Regions from separate parts of the Synechococcus sp. CC9605 genome, predicted to be linked through region 2. Evidence: predicted binding sites of a transcription regulator. Region 2 holds the regulator's gene; the other holds the start of a gene.
What was found. The regulator NtcA, encoded in region 2, controls nitrogen genes in cyanobacteria. The targets are predictions, from matches to a motif close to GTANCNNNNGNTAC.

Region 1: a site for NtcA is predicted at 5,527-5,540, ahead of SYNCC9605_RS15825 (DUF4278 domain-containing protein). Genes of this name have one in related genera too.

The regions. Positions count from the first base shown of each region.
Region 1 covers NC_007516.1:1,725,698-1,734,901, forward strand. The annotation lists gene SYNCC9605_RS14345 (hypothetical protein) at 1-168, shown strand, start outside; gene SYNCC9605_RS15580 (hypothetical protein) at 323-451, shown strand; gene SYNCC9605_RS09520 (serine hydrolase domain-containing protein) at 982-2,049, shown strand; gene SYNCC9605_RS09525 (flavin monoamine oxidase family protein) at 2,510-3,973, shown strand; gene SYNCC9605_RS15585 (hypothetical protein) at 3,974-4,096, opposite strand; gene SYNCC9605_RS15815 (DUF1651 domain-containing protein) at 4,140-4,241, shown strand; gene SYNCC9605_RS15820 (DUF4278 domain-containing protein) at 4,260-4,370, opposite strand; gene SYNCC9605_RS09530 (hypothetical protein) at 4,505-4,714, shown strand; gene SYNCC9605_RS09535 (hypothetical protein) at 4,950-5,348, shown strand; gene SYNCC9605_RS15825 (DUF4278 domain-containing protein) at 5,603-5,770, shown strand; gene SYNCC9605_RS09540 (hypothetical protein) at 5,803-6,039, shown strand; gene SYNCC9605_RS09545 (hypothetical protein) at 6,165-6,362, shown strand; gene SYNCC9605_RS09550 (hypothetical protein) at 6,371-6,640, shown strand; gene SYNCC9605_RS09555 (hypothetical protein) at 6,696-6,905, shown strand; gene pepN (aminopeptidase N) at 6,895-9,204, opposite strand, start outside.
Region 2 covers NC_007516.1:270,952-280,155, reverse strand. The annotation lists gene SYNCC9605_RS01370 (hypothetical protein) at 1-213, opposite strand, end outside; gene SYNCC9605_RS01365 (thioredoxin domain-containing protein) at 277-852, shown strand; gene thyX (FAD-dependent thymidylate synthase) at 897-1,619, shown strand; gene dcd (dCTP deaminase) at 1,627-2,220, opposite strand; gene SYNCC9605_RS01350 (cob(I)yrinic acid a,c-diamide adenosyltransferase) at 2,220-2,819, opposite strand; gene rph (ribonuclease PH) at 2,965-3,708, shown strand; gene ntcA (global nitrogen regulator NtcA) at 3,767-4,483, shown strand; gene SYNCC9605_RS01335 (DUF3084 domain-containing protein) at 4,511-5,662, shown strand; gene SYNCC9605_RS01330 (resolvase) at 5,659-6,105, shown strand; gene SYNCC9605_RS01325 (DUF3146 family protein) at 6,083-6,340, opposite strand; gene pth (aminoacyl-tRNA hydrolase) at 6,340-6,957, opposite strand; gene SYNCC9605_RS01315 (TatA/E family twin arginine-targeting protein translocase) at 6,972-7,202, opposite strand; gene psbH (photosystem II reaction center phosphoprotein PsbH) at 7,212-7,412, opposite strand; gene psbN (photosystem II reaction center protein PsbN) at 7,497-7,637, shown strand; gene SYNCC9605_RS01300 (alpha-mannosidase) at 7,625-9,204, opposite strand, start outside.

The DNA.
Region 1 (9,204 bases), 1.1 Mb from region 2:
GAAACCAGCCCGGCCACATTTAAAGACGGGGTCTGGAGATGGGTGGGCTGGAGATCCGAAGAGTCCGGCTGGGCTAGCAACGTCGGCATTGATCCTCGAACGGGAGAAATTGTCGGTGTATACCCTTCGGGAGAGATCTTCGGCCCAATCGGGCCGATTTGCCGGTGACACAACGATCCTTCTGTCAACGCATCCGTGCCATCAGCTGATTCATCAGCACCAGCACCTCCGGCAGCCGCGGGTCTTCGTCGAGCCGACCCAGGAAGTCGCACAGGTCAGTCATAAGTGACCCCTAGCCACTCATCATCTCCCAGACGGTGACTTGATTAGTGCCACCAGCGGCAGTTTCGACGGGCACCTGGCCTTCATCACCGCCCCCGGTGACGAGGACCTCTGGTGGATCCAGCGTCGAGGCTTCTGGTTTTTCCATCACTGCCGCCTTTGGGTTTGAGGTGAAAAAGCCAGTTAAAGCTGCGCATCTATTGCAGGCTCTTTCTGCCACATGCGCAAGAAACAGTGGTCTCATTCTTTGTAGTGATCATGTCTCTTTGCCTTCAGCATCAAGGTGATCAGCAATTACAGGGACTGCTCCACAACACCACTTACAGAGTTAGATCTGACCCGGCTGGCGCGGAGTTGATGGCTAGGGGCAACGCGCAGGTTTATCCCACCTCTAGCGCTCAATCCACTTCCGTTGTGCTGCAGTAGATCTCGGTATCAGATTGAGGGAGAAAGCTTGGGCTTGCCAATGCGTGGCTGTTTCTGCCGTACTTATCTCTTGCAGCAGAATTCTCAGCAGCGAAGGCTTGAAAGCATTGCTAAACGGTTGATCGCAACCATTTATTTGCCCTAGTTTCCGGTCAACTGAATGCACCGGCCATGTCTTTCGGATGCATTGGCGCAATCGGCCTTGCGGGATCCATCACTCTTTTGACAGGGTTACCGTCTAAACCAGCACTGGCAGAGGCCCCGTTCAGCCAAGTGCAACAGCGGATTGAACATTTGCGGCGGGAGCACAACATTCCCGGGGCCTCGATCGCCGTAATTGACGACGGACAAATCGCCTGGGCGCGAGGCTTTGGATTTGCGGATCTGTCTAGCGGTCGACCGGTCACTGCCGACACGCTGTTTCAGGCTCAGTCGATCACCAAAACTCTCACATCCTTAGCAACGGTCAAGCTCCTCGCCAACCGTGAGATTGCCTTGGATGAACCCGTTAACCGTTACTTGAAGGGTTGGACAATCCCAGAGAACGCCTACACCAAAAAGGTTCCGGTCAGTTTCCGCATGCTGCTGAACCACACAGGCGGTTTGAGCAATCCGTACCCAGATGGGTGCTGCGGCCCAATGGAGAAATTGCCGACACTGCAGCAAGTGTTGCGTGGACTACCTCCTGCAACGAACAAACCCCTCACCGTTGAACGGATCCCCGGAACAGCCTTCAGCTACTGCAACGGCTGTTACACGGTGCTGCAGCCGGCCTTGGAATCAATCAGCCAAAAACCATTCCCCAGCTTGATGCAGGAGTTGGTGCTCACACCCGCAGGCATGAACAAGAGCACCTTTGACAACACCTTTTTTCTCAACGACTCCAGCACCATCGCCATCCCCTACGACGTTGATGGGAAGCCCCACGGTCGGGCACCCATGCGGCATCCCATCCTTTCCACCGGTTTGATGTGGAGCACAGCGAGCGATCTGGCTCGTTTTAACCTCGCCTTCACAAAGGCGCTGAACTCCGGCCACTCACTGATCGATCAACACCTCGCCAAGCAACTCAGCATCCCCAGTTCCACTGCAAACCGCAGCATGGGGTTTGAACTAGGCAACCGCGACGCAGACGCCAAAGCAAGGGGCGATTACCTGTTTCATTCGGGAACAGGCAACGGTGCCGTCAGCCTTTCAATCATCAGCATGGATGGAAATCACGGGGCTGTGTTCTTGATCAACAAAGGACCAAACCCCTGGCTGTCAACAAACATTCCACAGTTTGCGTTCATCAAGGAGGGCCTTAAGGTGATTAATACAGAGGCCGAGTGGCCAAACTAATCAATCCAAGGGTTGAGTCCGAAAGCACTTTCGAATAAGCCTTATACTAACCAGTCTATCAAAAAAGTATCGCAAGGCTTGTTAATACTCTGGCAGCAATTTAGTTTCCAGAAAACTCGGATAAGTTGTGATGCATTAGATCTGAGCTGTTGGAAGGAAGTTAGGCTCTAATGAAAACCCGCCATTGCTGGCGGGGGGATTATTTTTTTCGGGAGATGGATGGCGATAACAAGTCCCCCCGCTTTTCCCTTGCGGGTTTCGTATAGCTTTTAACCAAAAGGCATCGAGCTTCACAGCAGAGGATCTAAATAGCATTAAGAAAAAGACATAAACATTAGTTCAATGCATTGTATGGCCATTATTGCTTTTAACTGTCAAGAGCAGGTGAAGCGTTGTGACATTCTGTCCTCCACCGGTATTGCGATCGGCGGATTGATCGCTGGCAGTTGCGTAAGTGCGCATGCAGCATCTGCTGAAAACAATTCAGACCCCTATTGGCAAAATACCTGACATGATTGACGTTATTGTTGTAGGCGCTGGTGTTTCAGGTCTTACGGCAGCGCGCCGCATAGCTCAAGACAGCCGCGATGTGCTTGTACTTGAGGCTCAAGAAAGGATTGGCGGGCGACTCCATCGAGTCGAGGTTGGGCATGAAGGGCGTAGGGCCCTTGGTGCAGCACCCGGTTGGGTTGATCTCGGAGGTCAGTGGGCAGGCCTCACCCAAACCAAAACAATTGAGTATGCGCGCAAGCTGAACATTCCCACCTTTCCGGTGCCGGTTGGTGGCAAGGACACGTTCCTCTATGACGGTCGACTAAGTCGGCACAACCATGCTTGGCCATCGACCCCGTACAACGCCAAAGAGCTGAAGAGCGACTGGCCCGACCTGAAAATACCGAAAGAGCAGCGTGATGACGTCGTTGCCACTTGGCAAAAGATCGAGGCCCTGGCGGCAACGATTGACCCCGCTGCGCCATGGACCCATCCAGAAGCGCGCGCTCTTGACACGATGACTATCACCACATGGTTGGAGCGCAATGCCCTCACACCGATGGCGGCCTGGTGGGTCGATGTCATTGCGCGCAACTGGGGGGGTAACGGCGCTTTTGAATCGGGCTCGGCGTCAATGCTGCATTTCGCCTGGGCGCAGCGCGTGTCGCCGCAGAGTCAAACGCCTGAAGCGTTGCTGTTCGACGGTGGGGCTGGGCAGTTCCCGTCGCGGCTTGCAGAGGCGTTGCCCCCTGAGGCGATTCGTACGAGCGAGCCGGTGTTGTTTATCCAGCACACCAGCTCAGGTGTGACGGTGACAACGCCCAAGGGGACGTACCGCGGTCGAGCCGTCATTGTCGCGATGCCGCCGCATCTCACTGGACGTATTCATTACGACCCGCCGCTGCCGGCGGCACGTGACCAGCTGACCCAGCGCTCGCCCATGGGGGCCATCATCAAGGCGCTTGTCGTTTACGACTCGCCCTGGTGGCGTGCAGGAGACCTCTCTGGAAACGCTATTGGAAATCTTGATGCAATTGAGCTGGTTCCCGATTCGACCAACCCACGGCCCGGAAGCCCTGGCGTGTTGGCCACCTTTTTGACCGGCGAGGCGGCGACGCGATACGGCGCTGCCCCTGAGTCTGAGCGCCAAGATGCCTTGTTGGCTGATCTGGCAACCCTATTGGGGCCCATGGCCCGTAGTGGCGTTCTCGAATATCACGAATGGAACTGGCCCGCGAACCCCTGGGTAGGTGGAGCCTACTCAACCTTTTACACCCCCGGCACTTGGACCCAGTTCGGCAAGCATTTGCGCGAACCGGTGGGTCGCATTTTCTGGGCAGGAACCGAAGTCAGTACAGCGTGGCCGGGCTATATCCACGGTGCCCTACACGCGGGTGAACAGTCTGCTGAGGCGGTTACGGCCGTTTTGTAGTCATTCATTGCTGTGCCTGCTGTTGTTGTGCCTGCCACCGCTTGAAGGTTTCGGGTCGTTGGCTTGAAGGACTGCCACCAGTTCCCCCATCAAGAACAGGGCAATGCGTGTATCGCGGGTCATCGGTAAAACGTGACTGCCATGAGCGTTCCCCCCTCGCCCACCCGTGCTGCAAACCCGTAGGAAAATACTCAGGCACAACGCCGTGGCGGCCTGGGACAAGATTCTGAAAACAGGCTGGCGGCGGTGCTCACCGCCAGTGCGGTGAGCAACAAATTCACCCGGTCTAGAGCTTTTTCACGTAAGCAACGCCTCGATACGTGAGGCTCACAGATTTATTGACCGCCATCTGCGCCTGCAGTCGATTGAGGATGTACTCCCCTCTCCTGTACTGCATGAGGTGGATGAGCTCAGAACGTTCAGCGACCAAGGCTCACCACCCGGAAAGCGTGATGAAAGCATCGATTCGCCGGATCAAATCTTTAGCTCAATTGAAGCTCCAGCTGGTCCATCGAGCGCTGGTCGCAGCTGGTGAATCAGTCCATTGCCTGGGCAAGACTTTCAGGTGGATCGTTCCAATGCTTCGGCACCACCGACAGCAACCTGTTGCTTCCGGGGTGCTTCACCGGTCTCTCCGGAATCGGCCTGGCACTGTTGGACCAGGTGAACCGTGATGATCGTTTGCAGTCCGTGTTGTCGACAGGACTGCTCTCACCATCTAGGGCGGTGGTGAACGCCTGATTGTTCGGCCAGACCAACAAGGGCCGCACCACCAATCCCCCGCAGGAGAAGCTGGGTGGCGAGGGTTGGCTTGTGAGCGCTTAGCAACAGCTGCTTTGTCGGTTCAAAGTCGACTCAGCAACGGTCAAGGCGCTGTGAGTGTTACGGAATCATCCCGACGGCAGACACCCACAGCCGAGGTCTTTGATGGCGCTTGCGCGCCGCCTGAGAGACTCAAATCAAAGGAAGGAGGCAGGTGGGCAAGAAATCTGGCTTCACAAGTGCCGAGATCGAGGAAATCAAACGTCTCTATCTGCAGGAAGGGCGATCGATCCTCCAGATCCCCAAGATCCTGGGCAAAGGCAGTGAAAACTCCGTGCGCAACGCCCTGCACAAAGCCCGGGTCAAGCATGCCCCGGAGGAACGCACCAAGCTGGAACGTTTCAAGCCAGAGCAAGTTTTTGGCAAAGTGACGCTCTTAAAGCGACTCAACAAAGCCAAGAAACTGAAGTTCCATGCCCGCTGCTCCTGCGGCTACGAATTTAATGTGGATCCATTCCGGCTGACGCTGCCGGAACACCACAAGGACAGAATTTCTGCTTGCCAACGCTGCAGCAAAGCGCAAACAGAGGAACGCTCCAAGCCTCAAAGCTGAACAAATCAATCAAAAAAGTTCAACGGCACAAGCAACATAAACAAAATATTTCAATCACTTCACAACAACTAAAATAAGATTCCGTCAACCACATCAAACCCCTTTTCCTTTCAGAGCAAGGGAGGAGGGCAAAGCTTGTATCAAGCCGATGCGGCTTTAACAATGGCTAAAGAGCAAGGTATCCAGTGGAACCTTGCGGCCCTTTTGTAGCGGCCGTAAAACACAGAAAGTTTTTATTCTTCCCTATTTACTCCATGGAACTCACTTTCCTGGGCAACAAATATTCAAAGACAGAAGGAGTATCTGCGAGGCCCACAATTCAACTGAAATATATGGGGAAAAGCTATCGCGCTGAGCAAATCCAAGCTCTTCGCAATTCCGTTGCTCTGACCTACCGCGGCGTCTCTTACTCAAAAAACTGAGAAGCCTTGGGCTTGGCCGGCAAAATGGCGTGATGAGACTTCTGATCACAGCCCTGATCGCATCCAGCGCATTGGCCTTGCCGGCAAAAAGTGCGGAACCGATCCCCCTGGTGGTGGTCCCCTTTGATGCCTCATGGGGATCACGCCGTCTTCCCGTCCAGCCCGCAGCGTTGTTGCCGCCACCTCCAGTGCCAGAGGTCAAACAAAGCAGCGAGGCCAGGGCTGAACCAAAACCGCGACGCCAACGCTGGTGCCGGGGCGGCTGTTGAACGCAGTAGCTGCTGAACGCAGTGCCTGATGAAATCACTACGGCTGTCAGCTGGCCTCGCTCTGTGTAAACCGAAGTGAGATGCACTTCCATCGGGCGCCAAATATGCGGCATGCGGCTCTGTTAATGGCCAGCCTCCTATTGGCATCCACGGCCCTTGCGGGCGGCAAGCGGGCCACAGCCCAAGGGCCTTCCGAGCAGTTCGCCACTGCCGAGGCGATGCGGGTGATCCCAAAAGGGGCAACGATCACCGACACACACTGCAAAAGCATTGATGTGGGAGCCAGCAGTCGCTATCAGTGCACCATCACCTACAGCCCATGAGCTGATTGATGAAAGGTTGGCGTGCTGCGTGTTGGACCTTGATCCTGTTGGGAATTCCGTCCGCGGGGCGCGCCGAATTTGATCAGTGTCGCTTGATCGATCAGGTGCTGAATCGCCTGGGCAACGCCATGGCGATCAATCGGTTGATCATTGCGGAAGGCAATGACAGCAGTGCCGTTGCTGCCGCCAGTGAAACTCTGGCCCAACAGAACGAGAGCTACCGTCGCACCAAGCGACAACGCGCCAAAGCCGGCTGTGATGGCTGGGGACGGGAATAACTACCTGACTGGCTAACTGACTCCAGGCAAGCTGGTGAAACCTGATTGAGAGATCTTGGCCGTCACCGTCTGCCAGAACTGCGGAAGCCGACGGTTTCGTTCCGACCGATCGATGGGCGGTCGTCTGGTCTGTCAAGACTGCGGCACTCCAGCTGGAAGCCGAGCTATCCGTGCAACGCCCCGGAGCACCCGACGCAACAATGGAAAGCTCTGGTTGGTGATCCTGCTGATCGCGGTGATCGTTCTGGTAGTGGTCACGTCGTGAGCAGCTGCACGACCTCGGCCGTATTCGCCGACAAGGGCTTGGCGGCCAACTGGTCGATGGCCTGACGCATGACCGATTGCCGCTCGGGGCCGTAACTGGCGCAGCGGCTAAACACCTTGGCCATCCGTGACGCGGTGATCGGATTGCGGGAATCGACCGCTGCAATCTGCTCCGCCATGAATCGGTAACCACTGCCATCGGCGGCATGAAATGCCTGAACATTGGCGGTGAATCCACCGAGAACAGCGCGAAGGGAATTGGGCGCCAGGGAATCGAAGTGCGGATGGTCCAACAGCTGTTGAACCCGCTCCAAGGCGTTGGGTCTGGGGGCTGATGCCTCCATCGCAAACCAGGCATCCAGGATCACGGGCTTGTCTTGCCAACGCTCGTAGAACAGGGCCATCGCCTGCTCACGCTCAGCGCTCTCCTGCGGCAGCAAGGCCCGCAAGGCTCCCCGCGCCAGGGTCATCGAGGGGCCGGACACCGCCGCCAAGGCGTCCGCTTGCACCGTGTCATCGCCCGCCGCAGCAAGCCAGCGCCAGGCCAAGGCCGTCAGGGCACGGCCGCCCTGGCCAGCCGGCCAAGCCAGGGTCCAGTCAGTCCGGGCCAGCTCCAGGAGTCGTCGCAAGGACGACTGCAATTGAACGCCCAGCTCCTGGGTCCACGCCCGGAAGGCTTGATCCAGCGCCAGCGGATCCACCGGAGATTGCAACGCCTCCAGTTCCGCCATTCCCGGCAGCGCCAGCAGCGCCGCCAGGCCCATGCCATCACCACCGTCGTAGGCGCAGATCCGCTGATCGAGGGCCTGAATCAATGCCGCCTCCACCGCAGGCTTCGGCTCGTTTTCAGCCCGCGCCAAAAGTACCTGGCGTGCCAGGCGCTGGGCAGCATCCCAGCGACAGAAGGAGTCATCGTCGGAAGCCAACAGCTGCAGGCACTCCTCCAGCGGCTGCTCGAGACGCACGTGCACCGGCGCCGAGAAGCGGCGGAGCACCGAAAGGGCAGGAGGGGTGTCGCCCGGCTGACCCTGCAGGGTGATGCTGGCGCGCTCATCCTCCATCACCAGCAGCTGCTCGTCACCAACACGGCCCTGCTCATTCACCAGGGCCATGGCAACCGGCAGCACCAGGGGCTGTTTGTCCGCTTGTCCCGGCGTCGGAGGGGTCGCCTGGTGCAAGTCGACCGTCAGCTGACCCGATTCAGGGTTCCACTGACGATCAATGCTGAGTTCCGGAGTTCCTGCCTGGTAATACCAGCGTTTGAAGCGTTCCAGATCAAAGCCAAGGGGCTCGCACTGACTGGTGGCACCATCAGCAATCGCCTGAACGAAGTCCTCCGTCGTGGCGGCCGTGCCATCGAAACGTTGCACGTAAACCTCCATTCCCTTCATGAACCGCTCCGGTCCAAGCAGGGTGTGCAGCATGCGTATCAACTCTGCACCTTTTTCATAGATGGTTGTTGTGTAGAAGTTATCGATGGCCTGGTATTCCGCTGGCTTCACAGGGTGGGCCGTTGGGCCAGCATCCTCACGGAATTGGGTGTTGCGCAACATCGCAACATCCTCAATGCGTTTGACCGCTTTGGAATGCAGATCCGCGGTAAAGCATTGATCACGGAACACCGTCAGACCCTCTTTAAGCGATAGCTGGAACCAATCCCGGCAGGTGATGCGATTTCCGCTCCAGTTGTGAAAGTATTCATGAGCAATCACACTTTCGATGCGTTCAAGCTCAGCATCGGTGGCTGTTTCCGCATCAGCAAGAACAAGCTTTGAGTTGAAAATATTCAGACTCTTGTTCTCCATCGCGCCCATGTTGAAGTGACGGACAGCGACGATGTTGTATTCATCAAGGTCGTATTCAAGGTTGTAAACAGACTCGTCCCATTGCATGGATCGCTTCAACGAAGCCATGGCGTGGGCCGTGAAGGGTTCATCCCCCTCCTCCACGTGCAATCGCAGGGTGACCTGCCGGCCCGATGCCGTTGTGTAGTGATCACGAATTTCCCTGAGATCTCCAGCCACCAGGGCAAACAGATAGGAGGGCTTGGGGAAGGGGTCGTCCCAAGTGACCGCATGACGATCAGCGCCAACGGATTCCTCACGTACGGCATTGCCATTGCTCAGCAGCACAGGGCAGCTGCTGCGGCTGGCCTCAATCCGCACCTGCCACCGGCTCAGCACATCCGGACGATCGGGGTGAAGGCTGATGCGCCGGAACCCCTCGGCCTCGCACTGGGTGCTAAGCAGACCACCACTGGCGTACAAGCCTTCGAGGGAACTGTTGGAGTAGGGATCCAG
Region 2 (9,204 bases):
TCGCAACAGCAGATCCGGCATCGTGCAAAAGACGACAACCACCTGAACCTGCAGCAGCACGAAACACCAAAACCAGGCCGCACTCACGCCATGGAGAGACGTGAAGGAGGGCTGAGCCATCTGCCAATGGTTGCCGAGCACAACCGCAACCAGAAACAGCACCGTCAGCAACGGCGCCCGAACCGGAAGGCTCAGCAGTCGCAGAATTGGCATGGATGCAAGCTAGCGGCGGCCTTTTGAAGGAGCTGCCAGAGTGATCGCTGAGGTTGCAGTGCGATGACAGGCACTCCGAAGTCTTCGCCCCTGGGCACGGCACAGCAATGGGTGCTGGTGCTGATCGCGGTGGTTCTGGCCATTGGCCTGGTCATCCTGCGGGGCGGCATTCAGAGCGAAAGCCCGATGGAGCAGCTGGCGAGACGATCCCTCGACCCGCAAACAGCGTTAACGAATGGACGCCCAACCCTGATCGAGTTCTACGCCGATTGGTGCCAGGTCTGCAGGGAGATGGCCCCTTCGATGCTGGATTTGGAGAAGCGATCGCGGGATCGACTCGATGTTGTTCTGGTCAACGTCGACAACCCCCGGTGGCAAGATCTTGTTGATCGCTACGACGTCAACGGCATTCCCCAGTTGAACCTGTTTAACGCCGAGGGGGAGGCTAAGGGCCGATCCATCGGTTTACGCAGCGTTGAGGAACTCCAGCTGCTCACCACAGCACTGATTGAAGATCAACCGTTGCCTGCCTTGCCTGGCGTCGGCAACATCAGCCGGCTGGAGACGCCCTTCTCCGCGAACAATGCGTTGGCAGGTGCCTCAAGCCCAGCCAACGCCGGGCCCCGCAGCCATGGTTGACACGCCTCGCCATGATCACCACAACTCGTCACTCTGACGCTCCCATGGACCGCTTTCGGGTCGATCTGATCGCAGCCACGCCGAACCCGCAGCAATGCGTTTACGCCGCCATGCATCAGGACTACAGCGAAGGATTCGTGGCCGCAGATCGTGCCAACTGGCCCGATGAGCAACGGGCCGGGGAGATCTGTGTGAAACGTCTGCTGTCTGGAGAACGCGGCCACTACGGCCCGATGGAGCATGCGCAGATCGTGCTGAACGTGGGATGTTTCCCGCACTCGGTGATGCAGCAGGCCCGCACCCACCGGGTTGGGGTGAGCTTCGATGTGCAATCCATGCGCTACACCGGTGAACGCATCTGCCGTGCAGCGGATGGCGCCTTGGACCTGGAGGACGTGTTTTATCTACGGCCCGTCGGCGAGTACAGCGATCGGCAGGGAAAGAAATACACCTACACCGAAGCACTACGCCAACAGGATCTCGATCTGTGCCGAAGTGCCGCCGAGCGCTACAGGGATCTGCTCAAGGCCGGTTTCGCCGAGGAGCACGCACGCGGCATACTTCCTTTCGACTACCGCCAGCATTTTGTGGTGAGCTTCAGCCTGAGGGCATTCCTGCATTTCATGGATCTGAGGGCCAAGCTCGATGCCCAGTTGGAGATCCGCCAGCTCTGCGATCTGATGTGGCCCCACATGGTGAATTGGGCCCCGGAATTCGCAGCCTGGTATGAAAAAACCAGGCTTCACCGGGCGCGACTGGCCCCGTAAGCGGGGGCTAGACCTTAGCCAGCGTCACCCGTTCCGGTTGGTGCTGGTATTTGCCTTGTCGATCGCTGTAGGTGGTCGAGCAGGGATCACCTTCAAAAAACAGCAGCTGACAAATGCCTTCATCGGCATAGATCCGACAGTCAGCGCCAGAGCTGTTGCTGAATTCGAGGGTGAGATGACCCTCCCAGCTGGCTTCTGCCGGGGTGGTATTGACGATGATTCCAAGGCGGGCATAGGTGCTCTTGCCCAAACAGATAACGGTGATGTTGGGGGGAACCCGTAGCTTCTCCAACGCCACACCAAGGCCGTAGGAATGCGCAGGGAGAATGAAATAGCGCCCGTCTTCATCCTCATGAAGGGGGGTGGGCTCGAGGTTGGCTGGGTTGAACCGCTTGGGGTTCATCACCGTGCCCGGAACATGCCGGAAGATCAGGAATTCCTGGGGCGACAAGCGCAGGTCGTAGCCATAAGAGGAGCAACCGAAACTCAAAACCGGTCTCAGCTTTTGCTCCGGATCCAGGTGACGAACCAGACCGCTCTGGAATGGCTCGATCATTCCCTGGCCGGCCTGTTCAGTGATCCAGCGATCGCACTTGAGCATCAGAAACCTCGGCGCAACTCCGTGACTTGATCTGCCATCTCCATCACACCGGCGGGGATTGCAGGTCCAGTGATGATCACATCCATCGAAGCGGGCCGCTGCTCAAGGGCTGCAATCACATCCGCTTCATCCAGGTATCCGAAGGCCACGGCAAGGCCGATTTCATCCAACACCAGCTGGTCGAGATCTCCCTGAATCAAGTGCTGGCGACAGATGGACCAAACTGCAGCCACCGCCTCGGCGCCACCGGGATGCCCCGGTGAGGAGAGGCAGAGGGGCACTTCCGGACGGAGCCAGACAAGACCTCCGCAGAGCTGCACCCGTCCAGCCGGTCCCTGCTGAACGCCCCCTTTGAGGAACTGACTGATCAGAACACGACTGCCCAAGCCAGCAGCACGCATGGCCTGACTCAGAACACTGGCGAAACTGCCTCGGTAGGGCGCCGTATGCACTTGAAGCTGCCCTTCGGGGGCCACCAGATGCAGGGGTGGCGAATCAGAGACAGGTGCTACGGGCCTGAGGCCCGCCCGCTGCAAAGCCTGCTGATCCTGATCCAGGGAGTTCTGGAATGCTTGGGGATTGGCGAGGCTTGTGGTCATCACGGAAGCATCTGCCCGGGTGCCCCCGGCGAGACCTTGAATGTAGCGGCGAGATCACATTCCACAAGGGGATTGACACCACCCATGGTGTTTGGACGGGGCGAGAACCAACCGCCTGCGAGGCTTGACGAACTGCACACCACCGATGAGCCAATCCCCTGAACACCGCACTGATGGCCGTCGCCCAGAGCAGTTGCGACCGTTCTCGGTGACCTGGAATCCCATGGGGTTTGCTCTGAGCTCCCTGGTGGTTCACACGGGCCGAACCGCTGTGCTCTGCAGCGTCTGCTTGGAGGGCAAGGTTCCCCGCTGGCGGAAGGGAGAAGGGCTGGGATGGCTCAGCGCCGAATACCGGTTGCTGCCAGGGTCCACCCCACAGCGGCAATCACGGGAGCTGATGAAACTCTCGGGTCGCACCCAGGAGATTCAGCGGTTGATCGGGCGCAGCCTGCGCGCCGTGATCGACATGGAACGCCTGGGGGAGCGCACCTTGCTGATCGACTGCGACGTGATCCAGGCGGACGCCGGCACCCGGACGGCCTCGATCACCGGGGCTTGGCTCGCCCTGGACCAGGCCTGCCGATCGCTGGTGGAACAGGGAGTGCTGGAGCAATCGCCGCTGGTCGATCAGGTGGCGGCCGTCTCCGTGGGCTTGGTGGATGGCCAGGCCTTGCTGGATCTGGACTACAGCGAAGACAGCCGAGCCGAGGTGGACTTGAACGTTGTGCAGGCCGGCGATGGCCGTCTTTTGGAAATCCAGGGAACTGCGGAGGGAGCACCCTTCAGCCGCAGCCAGCTCAATGAGCTGCTGGATTTGGCGGAGCCGGGATTGTCATCCCTGATGCAGGCACAACGCCAAGCCTTCACCGAGCACAGCAGCGTTACGTAATAACCGCTACATGGCGGCCACCGCCGGGTCCGTAATTTCGCTTCACCAGGGGGTTGTCATGACCAGTAGCCGAGGTTTCAGCCGATACGCCCCGCAGATGGTGGCTCCTTCTCCCAGCGCAGAACCGGCCAACCGTTCTCTCCTTGAGATCATCCGAGATCTCGATGGCGCCAGCAGTGAACTGGTGGACCGCAACAAGACCATTTTCTTCCCTGGAGATCCCGCAGAACGGGTGTATCTGATCCGCCGGGGGGCCGTTCGTCTGTCCCGCGTCTATGAGTCGGGGGAGGAAATCACCGTGGCCCTGCTCCGCGAGAACAGCCTCTTCGGTGTGCTGTCACTGCTGACCGGCCAACGCTCTGATCGCTTCTACCACGCTGTGGCCTTTACCAGGGTCGAGATGGTGACGGCACCGGCGACCTCCGTCAAGGCCGCCATCGAAGCCGACACCAGCGTTGGACTGCGCCTGCTGCAGGGTCTCTCCAGCCGGATTCTGCAGACCGAAACGATGATTGAAACCCTCACCCATCGGGACATGTCGTCCCGGCTGGTGAGCTTCCTGCTGGTGCTGTGCAGGGATTTCGGCGTGGCGGATGAGCTGGGCATCACCATCGATCTGCGCCTGTCCCATCAAGCCATCGCTGAAGCAATTGGCTCAACACGCGTCACAATTACGCGTCTGCTGGGAGACTTGCGTCAATCCGGTCTGGTTCAGATTGACCGCAAGAAAATCACCGTTCTGGATCCGATCGCTCTGGCCAAACGCTTCAGCTAGTCCGGCCATCGCCCCACGAGTGCAGCCATGAGCGGCTGGGCACTGATTCTGGTTCTGCTGGTGCTCGGGGGAGTGCTGTCGACCCTGGGTGATCGTCTGGGCAGCCGCGTCGGCAAAGCGCGACTGAGTTTGTTCAAGATGCGCCCAAGGCGCACCGCCGTTCTGATCACGGTTCTGACCGGCAGCCTGATCAGTGCGCTTTCACTTGGCCTGATGCTGCTGGTGAGCCGACAGCTGCGGGTGGGCCTGTTTGAGTTGGATGCCCTGCAGGAGAAGCTCCAGGACAGCCGGCGACAGCTAAAGGCAGCCGAGCGTGAACGGGACAAGACCCAAACAGAAACCCGGCGGATCGCCATTGAGCTGAAGCAAGCGCAGCAGCGGGCCAACACCCTGCGCCTTGAACTGGCTCCTCTTCAGAACGAGCGGGCCCAACTTGAAGCTGAACGTGAGCGCCTCAGCCAGGACATCGCCTCCCGCGATGCGGACATTCAACGCACGGAAGCCGAACTCAACAGCGTTCGCAGCCGTATCCGTGCCGGGGAGCAGGAACTCAAACAACTTGAACGCAATCTGGTCGCCCTGAGGCGTGGATCGGTGGTGATCAGCAGCGGCCAGACCTTGGCGAGAGCAACGGTTCGACTCGAGGCTCCGGACCAGGCCAAACAGGCCGTCGACAGGTTGTTGCAGGAGGCCAATCTCAACGCCTACGGGAAAGTGAGGCCTGGCGAAGCGCCCGAACGCCAGTTGATCCGCGTTCCTCGAAGCGACGTGGAACGCCTGCAAAACATCATCCGCAAACCGGAAACCTGGGTGATCTCGCTGCGCTCTGCCACCAATGTGCTGCGGGGTGAAACGGCGGTGTACGCCTTCCCCGAGGCGCGTCCCAACCGGCCGGTGGCCCAACGTGGAGATGTGCTGGCCACAACCACGCTTCAACCGAATGACCGCACGCCAGAGGGCATTCGCACACGGTTGAACCTTCTCCTGGCCTCGGCCTATGCCGAGGTGCAGCGGCGTGGATCCCTGACCGAGGGGCTTCAGTTCGATGGATCAGCCCTCTCCCAACTGGCCCAGACCCTGATGGAAGGCCCCAGCCAAAGCGTGGTCCTGGAGGTGATTTCCGCAGGGGTCAGCGACAGCGCCGATCCTGTCGTTGTCACCATTCAGGCCTCCCTATGAAACGAGTGGCCGTTCTCGATCCAGGTCGCTGCAAATGTGGTCTTGTGCTGGCCGATCTTCAGCTCGGCCTTGTGCGCGAAGGATATGTGCTGGCCCCGGAGGCCGTGGAACCCTGGCTGGAGCAGTGGAATCAAGACCAAGCTCTCGACCGCATCCTGATCGGCGATGGCACGGGAAGCCGAGCCTGGATCAAGCGACTAGAACGGCTGTGCCATCTGACCTTGGTTCCGGAGCAGGGAACAACCCTGAGGGCAAGACAGCGTTACTGGACGCTGTGGCCGGCGCGGGGTTGGCGAAGGATGCTGCCGGCAGGGCTGCGCATTCCACCGGTGGATCTGGATGCGGTTGCAGCTTTGGTGATGCTTGAGGAGCACCTGCAGTGCAGCCTGAGATGGCCGGAGCCGGCCCCCACGTTCTCGCTCAGAACCTGGCCCGAACCATGAAGGTGTAGTCACCCCCCGGTTCCAGCCTGTAATCGGAACGCACCAGAAACCGCCGCAGAGCATCCTCGATCAAGGCACGTCCCAGGGACGGCTCCACCACCAGTTCGCCGCGATCAAAGGCCCAGGAAAACTGCCACTCAAAACCTCCGGCAGAGACTTCACCCTCCACGCATTTGGCTTGAAAACACTGGCGAAGCACCCGCAAATGGGCCGTTGTCGCCGGGAGAGCCGGCATCAGTCGACAGGCTCCAGGTCGTAGCGAAAACCGTTGATCCAGGTTCCAGCGCGCTCAAAGCTCTGGCGCTGAAGACGTTGAATCCCGTCCAGAACAGCATCAAGAACAGCGCCGACGCAGGGTTGCTCCACCTTGCTGAACGGACCAAGAACATGGGACACCGTTCGAACACGACGTTCGGCAGGATTCTCAGCAGGCGCACCAATACCGATCCTCAGCCTTGGGAACGCCTGAGTCCCAAGATGCTGAATGGTGCTGCGCAAGCCGTTGTGCCCCCCGGCGCTGCCCTGGGCCCGCAACCGCAAACGACCAAGCGGTAGGTCCATGTCGTCCACCAGCACCAGCAGTTGGTGGGGCTCCAGGCCAAACCAATCGAGGGCCGCACGAATCGCGCGACCGCTGTCGTTCATGTATGTCTGGGGCATCAGCAAGCGCAGCCGCTGCTCACCCACCCCTGTGTCTGCTGCAAGACCGTGCAACTTGGCTTGCTGACGAAAGCTGAATCCAGAGCGCTCGCCAAGAAGCTCGAGGGCCATGAAGCCGATGTTGTGGCGGGTGCCGGCATATTTCGCACCCGGATTACCGAGTCCTACCACCAGCTTCAGATCAGTGGCCATACCGCTGGAACGACTCAGTCGCTGGGGGGAAGTTCTTCGACAGGCTTCGCAGCATCACCGGACATCTCCGGGTCAGCCATGGCTTTGTTGATTTCGCGTTCAAATTCCTTTGACGCGGACTGGAAACCCTTCAGGGTTTTTCCAAGAGTCCGGCCAAGTTCTGGCAGCCGTTTCGGCCCGAAAACCAACAGGGCAACGGCGCCGATAACCGCCATTTCGGGGAGACCGACGCCGAAGATGTTCATGGGTGCAGATCAGCCGAGGCCGTTCCAATTCACGTTGATGCCCTCGAGGATGAGGGACTTGTTGTAAAGCTGAAGAATCACCAGCAGAAACACCAGGAACAGCACCATGAAGATGCCCATCACGGGAGTGGTGCCCCATCCGGGAACCACCTTGCCGTACTCGGAGTTCAGTGGGCGGAGAAGGTCTCCCAGACGGGTGCGTTGTGCCATGGCGACGCCGGGTCTCGGGTGGTTTGATGTCTCGATACTGTAGGGGCCGACTCCGGTTCGGGGTTGATCCTGTCGAGAGATGTGATGGAAACGTCGTCCCCAGCTCTGTCCGTCGCCATTGGCGTGCTCGCCGTTTTGTTCGGACTCACCGGATTTGGCGTGTACCAGGCCTTTGGGCCTCCATCAAAAGCACTCGACGACCCGTTCGACGATCACGAGGACTGATCCACCACCAGGGAGACGAGTTCTCCCGGGGCGATCACTACGGCATCAGCGGCACTTGAATCGACATCCCTGCGGACACTCCAGTCCGCTCCGGGGGTCCAGCGACAACGCGCTGATCCCGCATTCAGCAGCTTCAGCAGGCAAACGTTGGCATGGCGCTCCAATGCCACCGGCGTGAGTTGAAGCGGCAGCGAGGGGAACCACTGACGCAGCTCCGCCGGCAACGCCGCACACCACCCGGGCTCGCGAAAGGCAATCGCCGCCTGCGGCACACCGGCCTCACTCCAGGAGCCGGAGAAGGGCATAAGGGCCAAACGCTGGCGATGCCAGCCCTGATCAGCGCTGGGATCAGGCCAGGTCGGACCCCGCAGCAGCGAAATGCCAAGTCGGTCTGAGGACCAATCCACACCCTGGGGACCGTCCAGCAACACAGCCATCCCGCCTCCGGGAGCTTGCGACTGGGAAGCGAACCAGGAGATCACAGGGACTTCCCAGCGGGCCCGTTCCCGAACCGTCATCGGTTCAGCCGGCCGTTCGATCACGCCGCCGCTGGTATCGGCAGCGATGCGGACGGCGGGGGTCGCCAGCGGCAGGTCCAGGCGCAGCAACTCATGGGTCTGACACCAGTTGATGCTGCAGATCAGCTCCAGCCACGCGGTGTCGGCCTTCAGCCGCAGGTCCAGCCGCATGCAACTGGCGCCGAGCTGGCGCCGCAGCACCAGATGCGCCACCAGGGGGCCCTGATCGAGCCATTCCAGGGAATCCGTGCCGAGCACGCCCAGGGGCTGAGATCGATAGTCCGCCGCCAGATCCCAGGCATCCCAGAATTCGCCACAGTCCCGATAACGCTCCAACTGCAGGGGTGACGACAACTGATTCCGTCCATCGCGATCCCGCAGAGCCATCAGTCCAACCGCGGAGACATCGAGATCGATCAGACCATTGACCAGCCGCCAAACTCCTGCCCCCAGCGACGTGATGACCACAGGCTGACGGGGTTGAGCAGCGCAGGACGCCATGCCTGGTTCACGCCGGAGCGGCACAGAACAACTGCCGTGCTGACGCGGTAGCTGCACCCAGGCACCACCACCGGCAGCGGCTTGCTGCGGCAATGAAACGCCTTCGGATGACCATGATCCGGCCGGAAGGCGAACCAGGGGCGACCAGGACGCCAAGGGCTGCAGGCCCCACCAGCTCCATGCCGCCGCTGTGTCCTTCTGGCGCGTCAGCCTTGCCAGCCTCCGGTCGCGCTCTCCGCGGGCCTGGCGCCGAGCCGAGCGCCAAACCGGTTCCGCCTGCTCAAACACCTCCGGGATCGACGTTCCCGGAAGGATGTCGTGAAACTGCTGAAACAACAGCGGGCGCCAATCGCTCCCACCGCCATCCCGGCCGGCCAGGGCCAGCAGGGCTGAAGCAGCGTCGGCTTCCCGCAAAAGCCGCTCGAGCGTTCGGTTGTGACGTTTCTGATCGGGACGGCTGGTGGCACAACCGCGGTGCAGCTCCAGAAAGAGCTCATCGCGCCACACCGCCCAGGCCTGATCGTCCTGCTCCAGGTTGGCCAAGAACT